2 linked regions of the Marinagarivorans cellulosilyticus genome follow. The protein of the gene in region 1 interacts with the protein of each later gene in a pairwise test. Links are inferred from orthologs where the notes say so. Each region holds a gene or a part of one and is shown in the gene's direction. Other genes may lie near its edges.

The links. Proteins that work in one complex are often made in the same cells at the same time.
Region 2: the proteins of zipA (region 1) and ftsZ interact in binary tests that used the Escherichia coli proteins (3 or more experiments, as listed by UniProt). The link is inferred for Marinagarivorans cellulosilyticus from one-to-one orthologs.

What each region holds. Positions count from the first base shown.
Region 1 is NZ_AP023086.1:4,067,812-4,072,300, reverse strand. What follows is about bases 1-2,950. They hold zipA (cell division protein ZipA), read left to right. Parts: upstream 1-1,002; coding sequence 1,003-1,899; downstream 1,900-2,950. Other genes in these bases: ligA (NAD-dependent DNA ligase LigA), read left to right, coding at 1,966-2,950; smc (chromosome segregation protein SMC), read left to right, coding at 1-992. In the rest of the region: more of ligA, read left to right, coding at 2,951-3,996; MARGE09_RS16570 (transglycosylase SLT domain-containing protein), read left to right, coding at 3,975-4,489. UniProt on the Escherichia coli protein: Essential cell division protein that stabilizes the FtsZ protofilaments by cross-linking them and that serves as a cytoplasmic membrane anchor for the Z ring.
Region 2 is NZ_AP023086.1:2,602,549-2,606,110, forward strand. What follows is about bases 1-2,839. They hold ftsZ (cell division protein FtsZ), read left to right. Parts: upstream 1-759; coding sequence 760-1,920; downstream 1,921-2,839. Other genes in these bases: ftsA (cell division protein FtsA), read left to right, coding at 1-641; lpxC (UDP-3-O-acyl-N-acetylglucosamine deacetylase), read left to right, coding at 2,266-2,839. Outside these bases: more of lpxC, read left to right, coding at 2,840-3,177; MARGE09_RS10565 (M23 family metallopeptidase), read left to right, coding at 3,476-3,562. UniProt on the Escherichia coli protein: Essential cell division protein that forms a contractile ring structure (Z ring) at the future cell division site. The regulation of the ring assembly controls the timing and the location of cell division.

The sequences.
Region 1 (4,489 bases):
AAAGTTTACTCGATAGCCTTGCCGAGGGTGCAGAGCCAGTTGAGCTACACAAAGAAGAGTTAGAAGCGCACCTACAAAAGCGCGTTGCCGTTGAAGAACAGTTACTCGAAGCTAAAAAATCCGTCGAGGGTGTGGAGGAAACCTTGCGCAACGCCGAAAAAGAGCGTTTAACTGTTGAGCAAGAGGTGCAGTTTGTACGTGCAAACCTCGAAAAAGAGCGTTTAGAAAGTCAAACCTACGACGTTCAAGCGCAAAACTTACGCGATCAGCTAGAAGCAGATGACTATAACGTAGACATTCTATTGGCCGAGCTGCCAGAGGATGCAGAAGCCGATCTTGAGCAAGCGCTCGAAAAAGTGGCGGCAAGAATATCTCGCTTAGGGCCGATTAACCTCGCGGCTATTGATGAGTATAAAACCGAGTCTGAGCGTAAAAATTACTTAGACGACCAAGATCAAGATCTTATGGAAGCATTAGAAACACTGGAAAATGCGATCCGTAAAATTGACAAAGAAACAAGAACGCGCTTTAAAGAGACATTCGATCAAGTTAACAGCGGCCTGCAAGAGCTGTTTCCTAAAGTCTTTGGCGGCGGCCATGCCTATTTAGAGCTAACCGGCGAAGATTTACTGGATACCGGCATTACCATTATGGCAAGGCCACCAGGCAAGCGTAACAGCACCATTCATTTGTTATCTGGTGGTGAAAAAGCACTAACGGCAATTGCACTGGTTTTCTCGATATTCCGGTTAAACCCAGCGCCGTTTTGTATGTTGGATGAGGTTGATGCACCATTGGACGATGCCAACGTAGGACGATACGCGCGTATGGTTGAGCAAATGTCGTCGCAAGTTCAATTTATTTATATTACTCACAACAAAATTGCTATGGAAATGGCGGATCAGTTGATGGGTGTAACCATGCACGAGCCAGGTTGCTCTCGTATGGTTACTGTAAATGTAGAAGAGGCAGCCGAAATGGCTGCACTATAGGAGAAACCCCATGCGTGAATGGTTAACAGTCATTATTGTGCTTTTGATAGTCGGAATCATTTTGGATGGTATTCGGCGTGTGCGTGCTGCTCGCAGAGAGCGCATTCATATGTCAAATAGCTTGCCAGAAGAGGGAGGGCTTGATGACGAAAATGTCGGCAGTGAATTCCCCAGCGGTGGCGCCCGTGTGGCGGCGTATCGGCACCCAGAAGATGCCGCAAATTTACACGTAAACCTTAAAAGCTCTTTGGCGGCCAGTAAAAAAACGGCAGGCGTTAATGCTAAAGCGGAGCCTGCACCAACAATGCTTATGGATTCTGCCGATGAACACCTAGAACCCACATTGGGCAACCTGGACGATCTAGATGATGACTTGGCGGTGATGGCACCACCGCGCACAGCAGCGCCAGCAGCTAAAGCTCCTGCTAAAGAGCCGGCCGTTCAACCTAAGGCTAAAGTAGCCGAGCCAGCCTTGGAGCCAGAAGAGGTTATTGTTATTAACGTTATGGCCCATCAAGGGCAGCTTTTTAGCGGAGAAACATTGCTGCAAACGCTTACCGAGCAAAACTTGCGTTTTGGCAATATGGAAATTTTTCATCGCCACAAAAACGAAGATGGCTCAGGTGAAGTCTTGTTTAGCTTGGCCAATATCGTAAAGCCTGGCACCTTTGATTTGACGACTATGGAAGATTTCTCCACGCCTGGGATCAGCATGTTTATGATGCTTCCTATCAGAGGCGATAGCGTTGCAGCGTTTGGTTTAATGGCGCGCACCGCCAAGGCTATTTCTGAAGCGCTAGACGGTGAGCTAAAAGATGAGCATCGCAGTGTGATGACGCAGCAAACGTTTGAACATTGCCGACAACGTGTTATTGAATTTGAGCGAAAACGTCGCCTTAATCGCTAATCAAGCCTTGCCAGTGTATAGATTCCAAACCGCCTATTGGCGGTTTGTTGTTTTGGAAACAAAAAAATGACAGAAGCTGTATTAACGGAAAATGACACAGTGATTCAACAGCAGTACGAAGCCCTTAAACAGGAAATCCAGCGTCATAACGTTGCTTACTATGTAAAGGATGAGCCTTCTATTCCAGATGCAGAATACGATCGTTTAATGCGTCAATTATTGGATGTCGAACAGCAGCACCCTAGTTGGGTAACGCCCGATTCCCCCTCGCAGCGCGTAGGAGCGACCCCGCTCGATAGCTTTCAAAGCGTAACGCATTTACAGCCGATGTTATCGTTAGGTAATGCCTTTAATGACGATGATATGAGGGATTTTGATCGACGTATACAAGACCGCTTAAAAACATCTATCGCGGTACATTATGTGTGCGAACCAAAATTTGATGGCCTTGCGGTAAGTTTGCTCTATCGCGATGGGCTATTCGAGCGCGCAGCTACAAGGGGTGATGGCACAACCGGCGAAGATATTTCGCAGAATGTTCGCACCCTTAAAAACGTACCGCTAAAGCTTGCCGGTAATTACCCTGCAGTGCTTGAAGTGCGCGGCGAAATTTACATGCCCTTAAAGGGGTTTGAGGCGCTGAACCAATCGGCGCGTGAGAATGGCCAAAAAACATTTGTAAACCCGCGCAATGCGGCAGCTGGTAGCTTAAGGCAGTTGGATTCTCGCATTACCGCAACAAGGCCGTTGGTGTTTAATGCTTATTCAGTGGGTGAGTTTGATGGCGAGCTGCCGGCAACGCACTTTGAAACCCTGCAATTACTGCGTGATTTAGGGTTTGTTGTGAGTGATCTTGCAGAGAAAGTCGACTCTATCGAAGGCTGCTTAGACTATTACACTCGAATGGCAGCCAAGCGAGATGCTCTGCCTTTTGATATAGACGGCTTGGTTTTTAAGGTTGATGACTTTGCATTACAGCGTCGCTTAGGTTTTGTTGCAAGGGCGCCACGTTTTGCGATCGCGCAAAAATTCCCCGCCCAAGAAGAAATGACAACCCTTAAAGCGGTCGAATTTCAGGTAGGGCGTACCGGTGCGATTACCCCTGTTGCGCGCTTAGAGCCGGTGTTTGTGGGCGGTGTTACCGTAGCGAACGCCACGCTGCACAACCGCGATGAAGTGGAGCGCCTTGGGGTGATGGTGGGTGATACCGTTATTATTCGTCGAGCAGGCGATGTAATCCCACAAATTGCCGAGGTTGTACTCGAGCGCCGCCCTGAAACGGCTAGCCCAATAGAATTTCCCGCGCAATGCCCTGTTTGTGGTGCCGATACTAGCCAAGTTCCTGGTGAAGCGGTGATTCGCTGCAGCGGTGGCTTATCGTGTGCAGCACAAAGTAAAGAGGCCATTAAGCACTTTGCAAGCCGTAAAGCGATGGATATTGATGGTTTGGGCGATAAGCTCGTAGAGCAATTGGTTGATGAAGGCTTGATCGCTAATGTTGCCGATTTATACCAGTTAACACTGGTACCGCTTGTTGGTTTAGAGCGCATGGCCGAGAAATCAGCCCAAAACTTATTGGATGCATTAGAAAAAAGTAAAAGTACGACTTTGGCGCGCTTTTTATATGCCTTAGGTATTCGAGAAGTTGGCCAAACAACCGCGGCTACGCTTGCACAGCATCTAGGTAGCTTGCAGGCCATTACGCAAGCTACGGCTGAACAGCTGCAAGAAATTCCTGATGTTGGGCCGGTTGTCGCTGAATATGTCGAATTGTTTTTTAAACAAGAAAGTAATTTAGCTTTACTAGAGGCTTTGCAGGCTGCAGGAGTGCATTGGCCAGCGCCGACGGTATCGCAAAATCAACCTTTAGCGGGTAAAACCGTAGTACTAACGGGAACGTTAGAAACTATGGGGCGCAGCGAAGCCAAAGAACGCTTATTGGCGTTGGGCGCTAAAGTAGCGGGTAGTGTGTCGGCAAAAACCTATTTAGTGGTGGCAGGGGCAAAAGCGGGCAGCAAACTCACAAAAGCGCAGGATATTGGGCTCGATGTGCGCAACGAAGAGGAGTTTATTGCGTGGTTAGAACAATTCGAATAATTAGCAGCTTCTGTTTTAGTGTTGTATTGGTAGCCTTTGCAAGTGGTTGCGCGGGCTACAGGCCTACTCAAATGGATGACGCTTGCGACATACTTGGCGGCAAAAAAAGTTGGTATAAAGATGCCGTAAAGGCTGCCAATAAGTGGGGCACACCGGTCGCAACGAAGCTGGCGTTTATACATCAAGAATCGCGTTTTAAAGCCGATGCGCGCCCCCCCAGAAAGAAGATCCTCTGGATTATTCCCGGTCCTAGGGCCAGCGATGCTTACGGTTATGCCCAAGTAAAAGATGCCACTTGGCGTTGGTACCAGGATAAAACTGGAGCGCGCGGTGCAGATCGCGATGACTTTGGTGATGTGACACAATTTATTGGTTGGTACAACAAAGAGAGCCAGCGCCGTTTAGGTATAGGCTTAGGCGACGCTTATAGGCAATACTTGGCGTATCATGAAGGCCATGGCGGTTATGAACGCCGCTCTTACAATAAAAAGCC
Region 2 (3,562 bases), 1.5 Mb from region 1 along the record:
TAACAGAGGATGAAAAAGAGCTGGGTGTATGCATGGTGGATATTGGTGGTGGAACAACCGATATCGCTATTTTCACCGAAGGCTCTATTCGCCATACGGGAGTAATCCCTATTGCTGGTGATCAAGTGACTAATGATATTGCAATGGCGTTAAGAACACCGACGCAGCACGCTGAAGATATCAAAATTAAATATGCCTGTGCCTTGGCCAAGCTAGCCGGCGCGGAAGAAACAATAAAGGTTCCAAGTGTAGGCGAGCGCCCACCAAGAGACCTTTCTCGTCAAGCGTTGGCTGAAGTAGTGGAGCCACGTTACGAAGAGTTATTCACTTTGGTGTTGGCCGAACTAAGGCGTAGTGGTTTCGAAGATATGCTACCGGCGGGCATTGTATTAACCGGTGGCACATCAAAAATGGAAGGTGTTGTAGAGTTGGCCGAAGAAATATTCCATATGCCTGTACGTTTAGGTGCACCGCAAAATGTTTCTGGTTTGCGTGATATCGTCAATAACCCAATTTATTCCACGGGTGTTGGCTTATTGCACTACGGCCTGAAGCAGCAAGGTGGGCAGGGTACAGAGTCATTTGAGCCTACAGATAATACTTGGGGACGAATAAAGAATTGGTTTCAGCGCAACTTGTAAAGTTAGTGCATAGGCACTGTTAGCTATTGATAAGTTACGCGAAACACTTGAATTGACGCTATGGCAACAATACCTAGCGTATACATATTTTTAAGCAGGGGAACGAAAGGGGAAAACCATGTTTGAGCTTGTAGATAATATTCCGCAAAATGCGGTAATTAAAGTTGTAGGTGTAGGTGGCGGTGGCGGTAACGCTGTGCGTCATATGATTGAGCAACAAGTTGATGGTGTGGACTTTATCTGCGCTAACACCGATGCGCAGGCGTTGAAAAATGTTAGTGCGCAAACCGTGTTGCAACTTGGTGGCCATCTAACCAAAGGTTTAGGTGCTGGCGCCAACCCTAACGTGGGCCGCGAGGCTGCAATGGAAGACCGTGAGCGTATTGCAGAAACTCTGCAAGGTGCCGATATGGTATTTATCACCGCGGGTATGGGGGGCGGTACTGGTACAGGCGCTGCACCCGTAGTGGCTGAGGTTGCTCGCGAGCTGGGTATTCTTACTGTCGCTGTTGTGACCCGCCCATTTCCTTTTGAAGGCCGCAAGCGCATGGCGATTGCGGAAGAGGGTATTAAGCAATTAAAAGATCGCGTTGATTCTTTGATTACTATCCCAAATGAAAAACTATTGGCTGTGCTGGGTAAATCCACCAGCTTAATCGATGCTTTTAAAGCCGCTAACGACGTATTGTTGGGTGCGGTGCAGGGTATCGCGGATCTTATTATTCGCCCAGGCATGATCAACGTCGACTTTGCTGATGTTCGCACTGTGATGAGTGAAATGGGCATGGCGATGATGGGTAGCGGTTCAGGTAAAGGCGAGAATCGCGCACGTGAAGCTGCGGAAGCCGCTATTCGCAGCCCACTTCTTGAAGATGTGAACCTTCACGGTGCGCGTGGCATTTTGGTTAACATTACTGCTGGAATGGACTTATCTTTGGGTGAGTTCAATGAAGTCGGTGACACCATCGAAGAGTTCGCCTCTGGTGATGCTACTGTGGTTGTAGGTACAGTGATTGACCCTGATATGGCCGACACCCTTAAGGTGACTGTGGTTGCTACTGGCTTGGGTGCTGTTCAGGCGCAAGAAGAAACACCTGCAAAACCTGAAAAAGTTGTAGATAATACGCGCCACGCCGACGGTGGTTTGAATTATGCTGTGTTGGATAAACCAACAGTTATGCGTAACCAAAACTCTAGTGCAGCGCCAAAGCTTGATGAAAAGGCTCGGGACATGGAATATCTTGATATTCCGGCGTTCCTGCGCCGTCAAGCGGACTAACCGCAGGCCGCTTGCTCGATTATTGCGCGCAGTTTCTGGCAGCTACGCCTGAGATACCGTTGCATGGATGCTGTTCCCCGCGTTATAGCGGGCGTATGCTGACGCAAAAAGCACGTCGAATACCGGCGTGCTTTTTGCGTACATTATGGTTGCTGAATCGAGCGTTCAGGTTGAATTCAGTTGTGTGGCGTTAGTATTAGTCACCTTAATATTTACTATTTTTGCTTTGCAGCATCAGTGGCACTCATTGAATTGGCTATGATTCTCCGGCCAATTGATAACAACAGTATGACACGCGGCTAAAAATTTACATTTTTGGCCGCTTATCTATAGAGACATAAAGTAATGATCAAACAACGCACGCTCAAAAACGAGATTCGCGCCACCGGTGTGGGGCTGCATACAGGGCAAAAGATCTATCTAACCCTAAGGCCTGGCCCAATAGATGGCGGTATCGTTTTTCGACGTGTAGACCTAAACCCTGTTGTTGAAATACAGGCAAAGGCTGAAAACGTTGGTGATACAACGCTATCTACAACGCTAATAAATGGCGATGTACGGGTTTCTACTGTAGAGCACTTGTTGTCAGCGATGGCAGGCTTGGGTATTGATAATGCCATTATTGATGTAAGCGCCGATGAAGTACCCATTATGGATGGCAGTGCAGGCCCGTTTGTTTTCCTGATTCAGTCTGCAGGCATCCAAGAGCAGCCAGCTGCGAAGAAATTTATTCGCATCAAGAAAGAAGTAACGGTTACCGACGGCGATAAAATGGCGACTTTTGTACCTTTTGACGGCTTTAAGGTGTCTTTTACTATCGATTTTGATCACCCCGTATTTAAAGGGCGCAAACTCGATGCCGTGGTGGATTTTTCAAGTACCTCGTTTGTGAAAGAGATTTCGCGAGCGCGGACTTTCGGCTTTATGCATGAAATAGAATACCTTCGCTCGAAAGGCTTAGCCAAGGGCGGCAGTGTTGATAACGCCATTGTGGTTGATAAATACCGCATATTGAATGAAGACGGTTTGCGTTATGAAGACGAATTTGTAAAGCATAAGATCCTTGATGCCATCGGAGATTTATATCTCTTAGGTAACACCTTAATTGGTGAATTCCGTGCTTATAAGTCTGGTCACGGCTTAAATAACCAATCGCTGCGCGAACTTATTCGTCAGCCAGATGCTTGGGAAGTTGTGACTTTTGAGGATGATGAAGAGTCGCCAATTGCCTATCACAAGCCATTGGCTGCTGCATAAACCATAGGTTATGTTTTTTCTGGCGAGGCCTTGGCGCTTGCCTGCTTACAAAAAGCCAACTTTCGAACAGTTGGCTTTTTGTGTTTTATATGCCATATTCTGGCGCCGATTAAGCTATATAGCCAAATCGACTAGGTTTTGTCATTTTTTTGATTAAACTTTAAGCGAGGCGACCGTTATTTATTCATCTTGCTGGCGTCCCAGCATCAGGTCTAAATTACCGTCGATATCAAACACTTTTAAATATGCGCAAGCTCAAAGTATTGCGCGTATTTCGGGTAGCTAAAGACAAAAGTCAGTGAAGATTATATTCATTAGCAAACGCCATGGTGGCACAAAAACAATTACCTTAGGCTTTTGGTCTAAGACGTTTTTGATCGCCGGT